DNA from 2 places in the Acidaminococcus sp. genome. Region 2 is predicted to be linked to the other one. Evidence: a T-box and tRNA genes for the amino acid it is inferred to sense, from the RefSeq annotation. Region 2 holds a T-box; the other holds one or more tRNA genes.
The links. The T-box of region 2 lies ahead of ileS (isoleucine--tRNA ligase). A T-box ahead of a tRNA ligase gene usually reads a tRNA of that ligase, here a tRNA-Ile.
Positions count from the first base shown of each region.

Region 1: it encodes a tRNA-Ile, which carries the amino acid that the T-box ahead of ileS (isoleucine--tRNA ligase) is inferred to sense. The anticodon was not compared.

Region 1 is NZ_DBMBXK010000009.1:13,136-21,443, forward strand. Features, by position in the region: gene ACZOF8_RS07215 (trans-sulfuration enzyme family protein) at 1-55, shown strand, start outside; gene ACZOF8_RS07220 (tartrate dehydrogenase) at 97-1,167, opposite strand; gene ACZOF8_RS07225 (LysR family transcriptional regulator) at 1,326-2,207, shown strand; gene glyS (glycine--tRNA ligase subunit beta) at 2,394-4,454, opposite strand; gene glyQ (glycine--tRNA ligase subunit alpha) at 4,460-5,332, opposite strand; tRNA gene ACZOF8_RS07240 (tRNA-Ile) at 5,554-5,628, opposite strand; gene rpoD (RNA polymerase sigma factor RpoD) at 5,667-6,863, opposite strand; partial or broken gene ACZOF8_RS07250 (RNA polymerase sigma factor region1.1 domain-containing protein) at 6,918-7,442, opposite strand; gene dnaG (DNA primase) at 7,494-8,308, opposite strand, start outside.
Region 2 is NZ_DBMBXK010000004.1:36,830-45,137, reverse strand. Features, by position in the region: gene ACZOF8_RS03470 (Na+/H+ antiporter NhaC family protein) at 1-811, opposite strand, end outside; gene ACZOF8_RS03465 (OmpH/Skp family outer membrane protein) at 872-1,306, opposite strand; gene ACZOF8_RS03460 (heavy-metal-associated domain-containing protein) at 1,441-1,641, opposite strand; gene ACZOF8_RS03455 (metal-sensing transcriptional repressor) at 1,684-1,974, opposite strand; gene ileS (isoleucine--tRNA ligase) at 2,426-5,170, opposite strand; T-box leader at 5,267-5,479, opposite strand; gene ACZOF8_RS03445 (TrmH family RNA methyltransferase) at 5,522-6,304, opposite strand; gene ACZOF8_RS03440 (potassium channel family protein) at 6,301-6,960, opposite strand; gene ACZOF8_RS03435 (TrkH family potassium uptake protein) at 6,977-8,305, opposite strand.

The sequences.
Region 1 (8,308 bases), on a different contig from region 2:
AGACAAAGAAGACCTGCGGGACGACCTGGCCCAGGCATTCCATCAGTGCAAATAAGAAACAAGGCTGCTGCATGTCCAGTGCAACAGCCTTGTTTTTTATTTCTCCAACAGCCGGACCGCTTCGTCCCCCACTTCTTCCGTGGTGGCCGTTCCGCCCATATCCGGGGTCAGGACCTTCTTTTCCACCATCATCTCTTCGATGATATCAATCAGTTTCTTTCCCCAGTCCTTATGCCCGAAGAAATCCAGCATCTGGCTGGCGGACCAGATAGAAGCCAGGGGGTTGGCCTTGCCCTGACCGGCAATGTCCGGTGCACTGCCATGGATCGGTTCGAACATGGAGGGATACTTCCGTTCCGGGTTCAGGTTGGCCCCGGCTGCCAGGCCCATGCCGCCGGAAATGGCCGCCCCCAGGTCCGTCAGGATATCCCCGAACAGGTTGGAGCACACGATGATTCCGTACCGCTTGGGATCCTTCACCATGAACATGCTGGCCGCATCCACCAGGTAGGAATGGGTTTCCACATCGGGATATTCCTTCCCCACTTCGGCAAAGATCTGATCCCAGAACACCATGGAATAGTTCAGGGCATTCCCCTTGGAGATGCTGGTGAGGGATTTGTGTTCCTTCCGGGCCAGATCATAGGCATAGCGGATGATCCGTTCCGTGCCGAACCGGGAGAACACACTGTCCTGGATCACCACTTCCCGGGGGGTATCCTTGTACAGCCAGGCACCGGCGCCGGCATATTCCCCTTCGCTGTTTTCCCGGACGAAGACCATGTCGATGTCTTCCCGGTTCACTCCGGCCAGGGGGCAGGGAGCCCCTTTCAGCAGCTTCACCGGCCGCAGGTTCACATATTCATCGAAGCTCTTGCGGATCTTGATCAAAAGGCCCCGGAGAGAGATGTGGTCCGGCACCCCGGGATACCCCACAGCCCCCAGGTAGATGGCATCGAAACGGGACAATTGTTCGATACCGTCCTTCGGCATCATTTCCCCGTGTTCCAGGTAATACTGGCAGCCCCAGGGAAAATAGGTGAAGTCAAAGCCAAAGGACCCGTCCAGTTCCGCCGTCCGGTTCAATACCTTGATGCCTTCCGCCAGCACTTCCGGCCCGATGCCGTCTCCTCCGATTACCGCAATTTTGTAGATCTTCTTTTCCATTGCCGTTCCTTCTTTCTTCCAGATTCCAAAATCCCATGGACGGTCTTGCTCTTTCATGGTATTACTATACTATGGAAACGGTATTTTGTGAACTTTCTGTCATTCAGTCAGACTAGCGGAAAGTTTGGCAAATCCAAAAGAATGAGGAGGGTCATCCCATGTCCATTACCCCGGAGCAGATCCGGTACTTCATCACCGCCTGCCATTACATGAATTTCACCAAAGCCGCCGAAGAACTGCACCTGACCCAGCCCGGGCTCAGCAAAGCCATCCGGGAACTGGAAAGCCAGTGCGGGGCCGCCCTGTGGGAGCGGCATCACAACTCCCTGGCCCTGACCCCTGCCGGCCGGGTCTTCCTGGAACAGGCCCGGAAGTTCCAGGACCAGTATGAACAACTGGAAGCCACCGCCCGGTCCCTGGGATCCGGGGAAGCCCTGCTGCGGATCGGCCTGGTGCCCATGTGCGGCAACACTATTTTTCCCGGTCTCCACCGTGCTCTCCAGGAAGCCTGGCCTCAGCTGCGGATCATCACCACCGAAGCCACCGGCCCCATCCTGTATTCCCTGCTGGACCAGCAGGAAATCGACCTGGCCCTGTGCGTCACCAACCATCTGCCGGAGGCTCCCTACCACTGCCGGGTTTTGAAGGACAGCCGTCTCATGCTGTTCGTCCACAAGGACCATCCCCTGGCCACCCGGTCTTCCGTGGACCTGAAAGATCTGGAGGACGAACCCCTGGTGCTGTTTACCGACCAGTTCGGCCAGACCCGGTACCTGCGCCGGCTGTTCGCCGCCTGCCAGGTCCACCCCCGGATCCTCCACCAGACCTCCCAGGTATTCACCATCCTGGAATACATCCGCCACCAGGCCGCCCTGGGTTTTCTTTCTGAAGAATTTGCCCAGGACGAAAAGAACCTGGTGGCCATCCCCGTGAACCAGATTGCCACCGGCCACGTGAATTTCGTCTGGAACCGGGATCCGGACCAGTTCCCCGCCCTGAAGCGGTTTTTGGAGTTTGTGGAAAATAGGTGGCCCCGGTAGGGACAGCAGGACCTGTCTGCAGTCTCTAGTCAGCAGTCCACAGTGAGCTTTTTGATTTACATTGTAAATCAACTATATTATAATTTTGGCTGATTTATTTAATAGGTAATCAAAAAAAGGACCCGTTTCCCGGCAGGGGAACGGGTCCTTTCCTACGGCCGCTGACCGTGGACAGCTGACAGTTCTTTATTTCATTACCAGCTGGCTCAGATCTGCCACCTGGTTTACCTGCTTCTTCACCTGGTTCAGCAGGGCCAGACGGTTGTTCTTTACTTTTTCGTCCTTGTCCATGACCATCACCGCGTCGAAGAAGGCGTTGACGGGTGCGGCCAGTTCATCGTTGGCAGCCAGCAGGTCGGCGTACTTCCGGTCGGCAGCCAGAGGAGCGGTGGCAGCAGCCACTTTTTCCACAGCTTCGAAGAGGGCCTTTTCTGCGGCATCCTGGAAGAGGGCGGCATCCACAGGGGCTTCCACCACATTGTTCTTGCTGATGTTTTCCACCCGGGTGAAGGCCTGGATGCTGTCGGCGGCTTTATCCGTTTCCAGATAAGCAGCCAGGGCATCGGCCCGGACGAAGATGTCTGCCAGGTCGTCCAGTCCCGGAGCGGCCAGGACGGCATCCACCACGTCATACCGGACCCCTTTGTCCAGCAGCATGTTCTTGGCCCGCTGGGCGAAGAAGTCGGCCACTTCATCCAGCAGCTTGGCTTCGTTTTCCACTTCCACCGGCAGGTTCTTCAGGGTTTCCGCCAGTACGGCCCGGAGCGGGAAGTGGACTCCGCCGTCGGCCACGATGTTCAGGATGCCCAGAGCCTGACGGCGCAGGGCGTAGGGATCCTGGGACCCGGTGGGCGCCATGCCCCGGCTGAAGGTGGCCACAATGTTGTCCAGTTTGTCCGCCACAGCCAGAATCCGGCCTTCGTTGCTCTGGGGCAGTTCATCGCCGGCAAACCGGGGCATGTACTGTTCCCCGATGGCCTGGGCCACTTTCTCCCCTTCCTTGTCCAGGAGAGCATATTCCTTGCCCATGGTGCCCTGGAGTTCGGTGAATTCTGTTACCATGCCGGTGACCAGATCCGCCTTGGACAGGAGGGCAGCCCGTTCCACGGCCTTGGCATCCGCTTCCAGGCCGGTGGCTTTCACCAATACGTCGCACAGCTTCTGGAGCCGTTCCGTCTTGTCATACATATTCCCCAGGCCGTGCTGGAAGGCCACTTCGTGGAGTCCTTCCCGGTGCTGGGCCAGGGATTTCTTCCGGTCGTTGTCGAAGAAGAACACTGCATCGTCCAGACGGGCCCGGAGCACCCGTTCATTCCCGTGGGTCACGATGTCCAGATGTTCCTTGCCCCCGTTGCGGACGGTGATGAATTTTGGCATCAGTTTCCCATCCTTGTCGAACATGGGGAAGTACCGCTGATGATCCCGCATGGGGGTGATGATGGCGCAGTCCGGCAGACGCAGGTACTTGTCATCGATATGGCCGCACAGTGCCGTGGGATATTCCACCAGGAAGGTGACTTCTTCCAGCAGGTCCGGAGAAATGGCGGCTTTGCCTCCTTCGGCCACAGCCAGGTCTTCGATCTGTTTCCGGATGGTTTCCCGGCGTTTGTCCACGTCCACCATGACGAAGTTGTCTTCCATGGTCTTTTCGTAGGAAGCAGCGTCCGGGATGGTGATCAGATGGTTGCTCAGGAACCGGTGGCCCCGGGCTTCTCTGCCGCTCTTTACATCGTTGGCTTCCACCGGGATCACCTGGTCATCCAGGAGAGCCACCATCCAGCGGAAAGGACGGACGAACCCGAAATCATAGTCAGCCCACCGCATGGTTTTGGGGAAGTTCAGAGAATGGAGGATGTCATCCAGGATGGCCGGCAGCAGGTCGATGGTCTTTTTGCCTTCCAGATGCTTCACGGCATACACATAGCCGTCCTTCTGGACCAGGTCCTTTACATCCACACCCTGGCCCCGGGCAAATCCCTGGGCGGCACGGGTGGGGTTCCCTTCCTTGTCAAAGGCAATCTTCAGGGACGGCCCCTTGCTTTCCACATTGGAGTCTTCCTGTTTTTCCGCTACCCCTTCCGCCAGGAAAGCCATCCGGCGGGGAGTCCCGTACACTTTCACCGTGCTGAAGGGGATCCGGGCTTCGGCCAGTTTCTTCCCGGCCAGTTCCTTGTATTCCTTCAGGATGCCGGGCATGTATTGGGCCGGCATTTCTTCCGTTCCGATTTCATATAATAAATTTGCCATATCCATTACCCTCTCTTCAGCATGGGGAATCCCAGTTTTTCCCGTTGTTCCACATAGGCCGCCGCACACAGCCGAGCCAGTGCCCGCACCCGGGAAATGTAGTTGGTCCGTTCGCTGACGCTGATGGCGCCCCGGGCATCCAGCAGATTGAAGGTGTGGGAGCATTTCAGCACATAGTCATAAGCCGGACGGATGTTGCCGGTGAGGATGACCCGTTTGGCTTCCTTTTCGTACTTGTCGAACAGGTCGAACAGCAGGTCGATGTCGGCGATGTCAAAGCTGTACCGGGACTGTTCCACTTCGTTGGTGTGGAACACATCCCCGTAGGTCACATCCCCCACCCACTGGAGGTCGTAGACGTTTTCCACCCCCTGGATGTACATGGCCAGCCGTTCCAGGCCATACGTGATTTCCACAGCCACCGGTTTGATGTCGATGGAACCCACCTGCTGGAAATAGGTGAACTGGGTGATTTCCATCCCGTCCAGCCAAACTTCCCAGCCCATACCCCAGGCCCCCAGGGTGGGAGATTCCCAGTTGTCTTCCACGAACCGGATATCATGTTCTTCCGGATGGATGCCCAGTTCCCGCAGGCTTTCCAAGTACAGTTCTTGGATGTTGCTGGGGGACGGCTGCATGATCACCTGGAACTGGTGATGCTGATACAGACGGTTGGGGTTGTCCCCGTACCGGCCGTCAGCAGGACGGCGGGAAGGTTCCACATAGCACACGTTCCAGGGTTCCGGCCCCAGTACCCGCAGGAAGGTGGACGGGTTCATGGTCCCGGCGCCCTTTTCCACGTCATAAGGCTGAGCCATGATGCAGCCCTGGTTGGCCCAGTACTTCTGCAGGTTCAAAATGATGGTCTGAAAATCCATTTTCTCTCCTCCTATACAAAAACTCCCGTCTCTGTAATATAGACAGGATACTCTACATTACAGGGACGGGAGGTTGTTCCGCGGTTCCACCCTGTTTGCCGCCCGAAAGCGGCCTCTCTTGTGAAGCGAACGCTCAGGGATGCCAACCCCCTCATTGCGTATTACAGAGGAACTATAACAAATCAGGCGGAACTTGTCAAGTTCCGCCTGGATTTTTCAGTTGGTGGGCCCACAAGGATTCGAACCTTGGACCAACCGGTTATGAGCCGGGGGCTCTACCGCTGAGCTATAGGCCCACGCTAAAATTATAAACCAGAAAAGGAAATTCTGTCAATTATTCCAGGAATTCCTTCAGGGGTTTGCTCCGCTTGGGGCTCCGCAGTTTCCGCAGGGCCTTGGCTTCGATCTGCCGGATCCGTTCCCGGGTGACTCCGAAATACTGGCCCACTTCTTCCAGGGTACGGGTACGGCCGTCCATCAGGCCGAACCGCAGTTCCAGCACTCTCCGTTCCCGGGCGCTGAGATGTTCCTGGAGCACCTTGCCCAGCTGTTCCTGGAGCAGGGTGTAGGAAGCGGCATCCGCCGGAGACGGGGCTTCCTGGTCTTCGATGAAGTCTCCCAGATGGGAATCTTCTTCTTCCCCGATAGGAGTTTCCAGGGAAACCGGTTCCTGGGCGATTTTCTGGATCTCCCGGACCCGTTCCACAGGCACATCCATTTCCTTGGCGATTTCTTCCGGAGTCGGTTCCCGTCCCAGTTCCTGGAGCAGCTGCCGGGATACCCGGACCAGCTTGTTGATGGTTTCCACCATATGCACCGGGATCCGGATGGTCCGGGCCTGGTCGGCAATGGCACGGGTAATGGCCTGCCGGATCCACCAGGTGGCGTAGGTACTGAATTTGAAGCCCTTGTTGTAGTCGAACTTTTCGACGGCCTTGATCAGCCCCAGGTTCCCTTCCTGGATCAGATCCAGGAACAGCATGCCACGGCCCACATACCGTTTGGCAATGCTGACCACCAGCCGGAGGTTGGCTTCGGACAGGCATTTCTTGGCGTTGTCCCCGCAGAATTCCATCCGGTGGAGGAGACGGCTGAAGCGTTTTTTGGCTTCTTCGATCTTGCTCTTGGTTTCCTCATCCACTTTCTGGTGGAGGGCTTTGTCGTCGATCACGGCAAACAGTTCCTGGAGAGTCCCCAGGGTGCTTTCCTCGGCTTCTTCCGCCGGATCGTCCGGGTGGACGGACTTCACCGTATGGGCCACCTTGTATTTGTTTTCCTGGAGCAGCCGGTTCAGCCGCTTCTTTTCGTCCATGGTGAAAGCCTTCACCAGGTTCTGGTAGTCTTCCGTATCCAGGATGTGATCCGTATTGGACAGAAGCTGGGCCTTCCGGTAGGTCAGGGAAACGCTCCGGTTGTCCACCCAGATGCCTTCTCTGGTGAGCAGTTCATTGGCCTCGTCCAGCAGCTTGCCGATGGACAGCCGTTTGTTCACCGGCGGGAATTCCCCGTCCGGCTTGTCCCCTTTCAGGATGACTTTGGCCTGGTTGCCTTTGTCGGCCCGTTTGGCCAGTTTGATTTCATCATCCCCGGCCAAAAGAGGCACCCGGCCGATTTCCTTCAGATACATGCGGACCGGGTCATCCACAATGACCCCTTCCGGAACGGACAGGTTGGCCAGTTCCGATTCGTCCACTTTCAGTTCGTCTTCATCGATGGTTTCCGGTTCCTCATCTTCGGCTCCGTCATCCACCACTTCAATGTTCTTTTCAGCCAGTTTGGAATAGATGGCATCCATCTCATCTACAGAGACGGTGTCTTCGTTCTGCAGCCGGTCCTGGATTTCCTTGTAGGTGAGAACGCCGTGATTCTTTTTGGCCAGCGCTTCGAATTCCGCCAGGTATTCCGCCGCGGTTTTGGGTTTGTCTTTCTTGCCTGCCTTGCTTCTGGTTTTCGTTCCTGAACCCGCCTTTCCCGTGGTTTTTGCCGCCTTCTTCTTTCTGGGAGCAGCCTTGGCTTTCCCCACTGCCGTGGGCTGGGCCTCACTCTGTCCTTTCTCTGCTGCCGTGGCAGTCAGCTGCGGCTCCAATTCTTTCTTTTCTTTTTCAGTCATTGGGGCGTTCCCTCCTTTCTTTCAAATGAGAAAAATCTGCATTTCCCGGCTTCATACCGGTTTTGTCAATTTTCCTATCTCCAATTTTATTCGCCGACATTCTTCTAATTCCTGCAAAAATTTTTCATTTCCCTCTTTTTCATATTTTTCCGCCAGTTGGCTGTGTTTTTCATATTCCCGGTCCAGGGCTGCAATCTGCAGCCGCCGGAGGCAGTCCTCCAGGATGGAGGGCAGGGTGCCCTTTTCCACATTGAGGCTCAGGATCCCCGTCAGTTCTGCCGCTCCCTCTTCTTCCAGATGGGGGAACAGGTCCCGGGGATCCCGGTAGGTCCCTTCCTGGACCATCCGGAGGAAGGTGGTGAAAATGGCCTGCCGGGCCGGGGTGGTGAAGGATTCCAGATGGGCGATGCCCTCCTGGCCCGGACGGGGCGGGATTCCTTCCAGGAAAGCCCGGAGCACCAGCCGTTCCGCCTGTTCCGTAGGGCTGGTCACCTTCACCTGCCGCTGGGTGAGCCATTCCGGATTGTAGCTCCGGCCCCCGAACTGACCCTGGGTCAGCTTCCGGTATTCGCTCTGGATCAGCCCTTCGTCAATGGCCAGCCGCCGGGACAGATCCCGTATCCGTTCCCCCACTTCCACGTCGCTCTGGCAGTCCCGGAACAGGGGCAGCACTTTGGCCACCGCTTCCACTTTGCCTCCCAGGGTCTCCAGATCACATTCTCCCAGCACCGTATCCATCTGGTAGTCCATGCCCGGTTTAGCATTCTTCAGCAGTTCCTCGAAGGCTTCCCTGCCTTCCTTTCGGATGAATTCGTCCGGATCCTTCCCGTCGGTCACATGCATCACCCGGCATTTGAGCCCGGCCT
Region 2 (8,308 bases):
GCCCGATGCACCCGGTAAGGAGGATCCCCCCGAAGAGCACCAAAGCCACGTTGATCCCCATCAGGGCCAGCACCAGCACCACCACATAGGGCAGCACCTGGAGCAGGTTGTAATCCCCCACCTGGATGCCTCCCTGGACCTGGCCGCTGACCAGGTAGAACAGCACCAGGCTCACCAGGGCTGCCGGCAGGGCAATGGCAAAGTTCATCCGGAACTTGTCCTTCATTTTGGATCCGCACCCTTCCGCCGCCGCAATGGTGGTGTCAGAGATCATGGACAGGTTGTCCCCGAAATAAGAGCCGCAGATCACCGCAGCGCACACGGCGGCCGCGTTGAGTCCCGCCCCCTGGGCCACCCCGATGGCCACCGGAGCCATGGCGGCAATGGTGCCCATGCTGGTGCCGATGGCAGTGGAAATGAAGCAGCACATCAGGAACACCCCGGGAATCAGGAAGGACGGCGGCACGAACTGGAGACAGAAATTCACCACGGAAGTCTTCCCCCCGATGGCAGCCGCTGCCCCCTGGAACCCCCCGGCCAGGAGATAGATCAGTACGATCATCATCACCCCGGAATCTCCCATGCCGGTGCAGAAGACTTTCAGTTTTTCATCGATGGGGCCCTTTTTCCACAGCATAAAGGCCACCAGGGTCCCGGCCAGAAGGGCCACGTGCCGGGGCAGGAAGCTGAAGGGCTTGGGGATCCCCAGCAGGGTAAAGGCCAGCCCGCAGCCGATGTACAAAGCCAGGAAGACAATGAGGGGCAGGAAGGCCACACCCCCCAGGTTGCGGCTGTCGTCATTTTGGTTCATTGTTTTTTCCTTTCCAAATGCAAAAAAGGTGCTGCCAGGCAGCACCTTTCCGTGTCCGATTTATTTTGCTCCTACGGCCTTCATCACATCGTTGGTGATGTCCACGCCGCCGTCAACTACGGCACCGGCGCTGAGAACCGTGTTGATGCCCTTTTCCTTGGCCACTTTGTGGACTGCGGTCAGGATCTTCTTCCGGATAGGATCGAACAGATCCTGTTCTCTCTTGGCAATCCGTTCGGTCAGGGTGTTGTCCAGGGCCCGTTTGCCGTTATCGTCCAGGCTGGGGGCCTTTTCCTGGAATTCCTTCTGGGCGTTCTGCTGTTCCAGGCTCATGGCAGCCCGGGCAGAGGCGAAATCAGGATGGTGGGAGAATACGGTATTTAAATCCACATAACCGATGGTTTCGGCAGCATAGGCCGTAGCCGGAACCAGGGCGCCAGAGCAGCCAACGCACACCAGCAGGGCCATAACCAGGGCCATCAATTGCTTTTTCACTGAAAATCATCCTTTCTTCTGTAAGAATCCTTCTAAAGCAACAGCGAATCTAACAGGAGTCATTATATCATGAGTGGTTTTCGGACGCAAGCGAAAAAGGGGGTGTGGATTTTCCACACCCCCGGCCCCGGCTCTCACGCCAATTCATACCCTGCTTCTTCGATGACCTTCTTGAATTCATCCTGGGGGATGTCCCGGTCAGCGGTCACTTTGGCAGTGCCTTTTTCCAGGTTGACGTCCACACTGGATACGCCGGCCATGGCGGCCAGGGCATCATGGACGTGTTTCTGGCAGTTGACGCACATCATTCCATTGACTTTCAGTTCTTTTTCCATTACAGTTCCTCCTTCAATTTCCACAGGCAGTACGCCGTTTTTTCATTTCATCAGTTTCTGCAGGGTTTCGCACAGTTCGTCCACTACAGAATCGTCCCCGGCCCGGATGTCGTTGACCACACAGCTTTTGATGTGGTTGGCCAGGAGCTTTTTATTGAAGGCATTGAGGCCGCAGGTGATGGCACTGACCTGGGTCAGGATGTCCACACAGTACCGGTCTTCTTCCAGCATTTTTTTCACTCCCCGCACCTGGCCTTCGATCCGGTTCAGACGGGTGATCAGGTCCTGATAATCCTTCCCATTCTTGTCCCGCATTGTCTTCAGATGTTCCATGGTACTATACCTCCGTTGCGTATATTGTAGCCATGGAAAAAGGGATTGTCAAGTGACAATCCCTTTTTGGTCAGCAACCGATGGAAGCCAAACGCAAATGCGTTTGGCCACGATGGGAAACGCCGCCAAGGCGGCTAACCCACCACCATTGCGCCAGCGCAACGGTCCCCCGCCCTTGTAAAGGGCGGATAAAAACTCGGGACATAAAGTCCCTCGTTTTGAGGTACGCGCAATCCTTCATTTCAGGGTATGCAGACTTGCTGCCCTGGTGCCCCAAGCAATGGGCCGGAGGCCCGAGCGTATATCCGCCCTTTTCAAGGGCGGGGGACCAGCCGCAAGGCTGGTGGTGGGTTAGCAGCCCCCGGCTGCGTTTCCCTTCAACGCCAAACGCCTGCCGCGTTTGGCCTCATCCGGCCATTGACCATTGACTATTGACTATTGACAGCCAGTGTCACTCCACCGCCTCACAGCACTTGGCGCACAGGGTGGGATGCTTGGGATCCTGGCCTACGGTCTTGCTGTAGCACCAGCACCGTTCACATTTCTCCCCTTCGGCAGCTTCCACCAGCACCTTCAGGTCGTCCCGGCCGGTGGCTTCCCCGGCGTCGGTGAGCCCTTCGTGGACTTCCGCCTGGGACACGATCAGGAGCGCCGGCAGATCCTTTTCCACGGCCTTCAGTTCCGCCAGGGCATCCCCGGTGGCGAACAGTTCCACCTTGGCATCCAGGGAATGGCCGATGGTCTTGGCCCGGCGGGCCCCTTCCAGCACCTTGGTGATTTCACCCCGGATGGCGATGAAGGCATCCCATTTGGCCTTCAGGTCTTCCTTCACATATTCCGGATGGGCCTGGGGCCAGGGCAGCATCTGCACGCTCTGGGGAGCATCAGCCGGTTTGTTCATATACTGGTACACTTCTTCCATGGTGAAGCTCAGCACCGGCATCAGCATCACCATCAGTTCCCGGAGGATCTGGGTCATGGCGGTCTGGGCGGACCGGCGGGCCTTGCTGTCCTTCCGACTGGTGTACAGACGGTCTTTGATGATGTCCAGATAGAAGGAGCTCATGTCCACGGTGCAGAAATCGTGGATGGCATGGAACAGCACGTGGAAGTCGTAGGTTTCATAGGCTTCGGTCACGTCCTTCTTCAGGGCTTCGAAGCGCATGAGGGCCCACTGGTCCAGTTCTTCCATGTCGGCAAAGGCCACCTTCTGGGTTTCATAATCGAAATCATGGGTGTTCCCCAGGATGTACCGGATGGTGTTCCGGACTTTCCGGTAGGCTTCCGCCAGCTGCTTCAGGATCACCGGGGAGATCCGCACATCCTGCTTGTAGTCGGAAGAAGCCGCCCACAGCCGGACGATATCCGCTCCGTACTGATCGATGACTTCCTGGGGCACCACCACGTTCCCCAAGGATTTGGACATTTTCCGGCCTTCCCCGTCCAGCACATAGCCGTGGGTCAGCACGCTCCGGTAGGGAGCCTTGCCGGTGACGGCCACACTGGTCAGAAGGGAGCTCTGGAACCAGCCTCTGTGCTGGTCACTGCCTTCCAGGTACATGTCCGCGGGCCAGCTCAGTTCCGGACGGCGCTTGCATACCCCCATGTGGGAGGAGCCGCTGTCGAACCACACGTCCATGATGTCCTTTTCCTTCCGGAAGTGGGTGCCCCCGCATTTGGGGCATTTGGTCCCTTCCGGCAGCAGTTCTTCGGCGGTGTGGTTCCACCAGGCGTCGCTGCCTTCTTTATCGAAAATGGTGGCGATCTTTTCCACCGTGTCTTCGTTGATCAGAGGTTCCCCGCAGTCTTCGCAGTAGAAGATGGGAATGGGCACGCCCCAGACTCTCTGCCGGGAAATGCACCAGTCATGCCGGTCGGCCACCATGTTGTGGATCCGGGATTCCCCCCAGCTGGGGATCCACTGGACGTCTTCGGAAATGGCCTTCAGGGCTTCATCCCGGAACCCGTCCACGGAAGCGAACCACTGCTCGGAAGCCCGGAAGATAATGGGGTTCTTGCAGCGCCAGCAGTGGGCGTACTGGTGATGGATGGTCTTTTTGCCCAGGATGGCGTTCTGTTCCGCCAGATGTTTGATCACCAAGCCGTTGCTGTCAAAGACGAACTTGCCTTGGAACAGTTCCCCGGCTTCTTCAGTGAAGCAGCCCTTCTGGTCCACCGGGCACAGGATGGGCAGCTTGTATTTCAGACCGGTGAGATAGTCCACGTCCCCATGGCCGGGAGCCGTATGGACGCAGCCGGAACCGGCTTCCTTGTCCACATAGTCAGCCAGCACCACCAGGGATTTCCGGTGGTTGTATTCCGGGAAGGGATGTTCGCATTCCGCATATTCAAAGGCACGGCCTTTGGTGGTCCCCAGCACAGGGCCGAATTCCACCCCGCATTCCTGGGCCACTTTGTCCACCATATCGGCGGCCATGATCAGCACTTCCCCGTTGTATTCCACCCAGGCATAGTCAAAGTCCGGGTTCAGGGCCACAGCCACGTTGGCAGGAATGGTCCAGGGGGTAGTGGTCCAAATCACCATATAAGCTTTTTTGCCCTTGGCGGCTTCCGGAGTCAGCCCGTTGTCTTTTACCAGCGGCATCTTCACGAAAATGGTGGGCGTCTTCTGGTCGGCGTATTCGATTTCCGCTTCGGCCAGGGCAGTTTCGCAGTGAGGGCACCAGTATACGGTCTTCTTCCCTTTATAGATGTAGCCCTTGTTGGCCATGGTGCCGAACACCCGGATCTGTTCCGCTTCGAAATGAGGATCCAGGGTTACATAGGGATGGTCCCAGTCGCCCAGCACACCCAGCCGTTTGAAGTCCTTCCGCTGGGTGTCGATCCACTGGAGGGCATATTCCCGGCACATTTTCCGCAGTTCCACCGGGGACAGCTTGTGACGGTCCACCCCGGTGGCCTTCAGGCAGGCATGTTCGATGGGCATGCCGTGGGTATCCCAGCCGGGGACGTAGGGGGTGTCATAGCCCTGGGCGTATTTGTATTTGATGATGATGTCCTTCAGGACCTTGTTCAGGGCATGGCCCATGTGGATCTTGCCGTTGGCGTAGGGAGGTCCGTCGTGGAGGACGAACTTCTTGTGGCCTGCATGGAGCTTCTGTTTTTCTCCATAGATATCATTTTTATACCAGAAATCCAGGAAATCCGGTTCCCGTTTGGGCAGCCCTGCCCGCATGGGGAATTCCGTTTCCGGAAGATTCAGGGTTGCTGCGTACTTGTCGTCTTTCTTGCTCACTCTTGCACACCTCCAAAAAAATAAATCCCGTCCCCCGAAAGGGACGGGACAAAAGGGCCCGTGGTACCACCCTCATGACAGCTTTGCTGCCACTCTTGTATGGGATAACGGTCATAACCCGGGTCCCCTACTGCTGGTTCAAAGACCGGCTCCAGAGTGATCTTCCGCAAAAGGCCTCCTGTCCGGGCTCCCACCCTCCCCGGATCGCTGTACCAGCCAGAAGCGTACTGTCTCTGTCATCGCCTGTTGGTTTGAAATTCGTGTTTATTATACACTTCTTAGACCCGGTGGTCAACTGGAAAAGGAGCGGGCCGCCTGGAACATTACGATGCCCCCGGCTACAGCCACGTTCAGGCTTTCCGCCTGGCCGGCCATGGGGATCTTCACCTTCTGGTCCGCGGCTTTGAGGAGCTCCGGGGACACCCCTTCCGCCTCGCTGCCCAGCACCAGGGCGGTCTTGGCCGGCCACTGGAGCTTCGTCATGTCTTCCGCCCCTTCCAGGGCCGTGGCCCACAGGGCGTATCCGTTTTTCCGGCACCAGGTTTCCAGGTCCGCCGGCTCCACCCCGGTAAGCACCGGCAGGTGGAACAGGGACCCCATGGTGGACCGGACCACCTTGGGATTGTACAGGTCCGCCGTATCCTTCAGCAGCACCACCCCGGCGGCCCCCAGGGCATCGGCAGTGCGGATCAACGTCCCCAGGTTCCCCGGGTCCCGGATCTGGTCCAGCACCAGCACGAATCCCCGGTCCGGGGCAAAATCCCCCAGGTCCCGGGGCCGGATCTCCACCAGGGCCGCCACACTCTGAGGGTCTTCGGTGGCGGTGATCTTCTGGAGCACCGGCAGGGGCACTTCATACCAGGGCAGGCTGCTTTCTTCCGCCTTTTGTTCCCAGCCTTCCGGCAGCCGGGTAAAGAACAGGGCCCGGATATTCCATTGGGAAGCCAGGGCTTCTTCCACTGCCCGTTTCCCTTCCAGCAGGAACAGGCCTTCCTTCTGGCGGTATTTTTTCATTTTCAGGGAAGCCGCCCGCTTCACCAGGTCATTCTTCAACGATGTCAGGGTACTGATCATATGCCGTCCTCCAGGGCTTCCACACTTTTCCGGCTGCCGATGACCACCAAAAGGTCCCCTTCCGCAAGGGGCTTGGTGGGTTCCAGGGTCATTTCCGTGGAGCCGTCCTGGTGTTTGATGGCCACCACGTTCACCTGGTACTTCCGGCGCACGTCCATTTCCGCCAGGCTTTTCCCAGCCATTTTGGGGCTCAGGTTCACTTCCATCAGGCAGATGTTGTCGGACAGTTCCACAAAATCCAGGATATTGGTGTAGGCCAGGTTGTGGCCCACCCGGCGTCCCATGTCCCGTTCCGGATAGATGATCTTGGTGGCTCCCAGCTTCTTCAGCATCTTCCCGTGGATGGGATTGGAAGCCTTGGCCACAATGGTCTTCAGCCCCGCTTCCCGGAGCAGCATGGTGGCCAGCAGGCTGGGTTCCAGGGTGCCGATGGCCACGATCCCCACGTCGAAATTCCGGATCCCCAGGCTGTTCACCGTCTTTTCGTCGATTACGTCGCAGACCACCGCATGGGTCAGTTTGTCCGCCATGTTTTCCACCACATCTTCATTGTTGTCCACGCCCAGGACCTCGTGACCCAGGGCAGTGAGGGTTTCCGCCACACTGCTGCCGAACCGGCCCAATCCCCAGACGATAAATTGCTGTTTGTTTTTCATGATATCCCCATAACTCCTAACCGATGATGATATGTTCCTTGGGATAATGGATGTGTCCCGAAGGTTTGTTGGCCGCCAGGGCCAGGGCGAAGGTCATGAACCCTACCCGGCCTGCATACATGGACAAAATCAGGATGATCTTGCTGGCGGTGCCGATATGCTGGCTGAGCCCGGTGGACAGCCCCACCGTGGCATAGGCGGACACCACTTCGAAAGCCGCCGCCAGAAAGCTGGTGTCCTCCAGGCAGGTGAGGGCCAGGGTGGCAAAGGCCACCCACAGAAGGGACAGGCTGGTGATGGCGAAGGCCTGGAACAGGGTCTCCTCCCCGATCCGCCGTCCGAAGATCTCACATTCGCTTTTGCCCCGGACCACCTGCCAGATGTTCAGCAGCAGCAGGGCAAAGGTGGTGGTCTTGATGCCGCCCCCGGTGGATGCCGGGGATGCCCCGATGAACATGAGGAAAATGGTGAGGATCATGGTGGGCACCCGGAGGCTGTTCAGGTCCACGGAGTTGAACCCGGCGGTCCGGGGGCTCACCGACTGCATGAAGCTGGCCCAGAAGGCATCCCCGGTGCTGAGGCTGCCCAGGGTGGCAGGATTCCGGCTTTCCAGCAGAGCGAACCCGATCATCCCGATGGCGATCAGCAGCCCGGTCACTGTCAGCACCATTTTGCTGTGGAGCTTCAGCCGCTGGAAGTTCCGTTTCTGGAGCACGTCCCGCATCACCGCGAACCCCAGGCCCCCCAGGATGATCAGCAGGCCGATGGACAGGTTCACCACCGGATCCCCCACAAAAGCCGTCAGGCTCTGGTAGTGGCCGAACAGGTCGAACCCGGCGTTGCAGAAGGCAGACACCGCGTGCCAGTAGCCGTAGTAGATCCCCCGGAGGCCGTACTGGGGCCAGAACCGGAAGGCCAGCACCGTGCCGAAGAACCCTTCGATCACCGCCGTGTATTTGGCGATCCGCAGGCTCATCCGCACCACCCCATCCAGTTCGTCCTGGTTCAGGGAAGCCTGGATGTTCAGCCGGGATTGCAGGTCGATCTTTTTCCGCAGCAATACGGAAAACAACGTGGCGAACAGCACCAGTCCCAGGCCCCCCAGCTGGATCAGGGCGATGATCACCAATTGGCCGAAAGTAGAAAAATACGTCCCTGTATCCACCACCACAAGGCCGGTGACACAGGAGGCGGAAGTGGCGGTGAAGAGAGCGTCCACAAAGGACAGCCCTGCCCCTTCCCGGCCGGCAAAGGGCAGCATCAGCAGCAGGGCCCCGGCCAGGATCAGCCCGGCGAAAGTCAGGGCGATCAGCTGGGAAGGGGAAAAATGTCTAATCTGGTTCAAAGC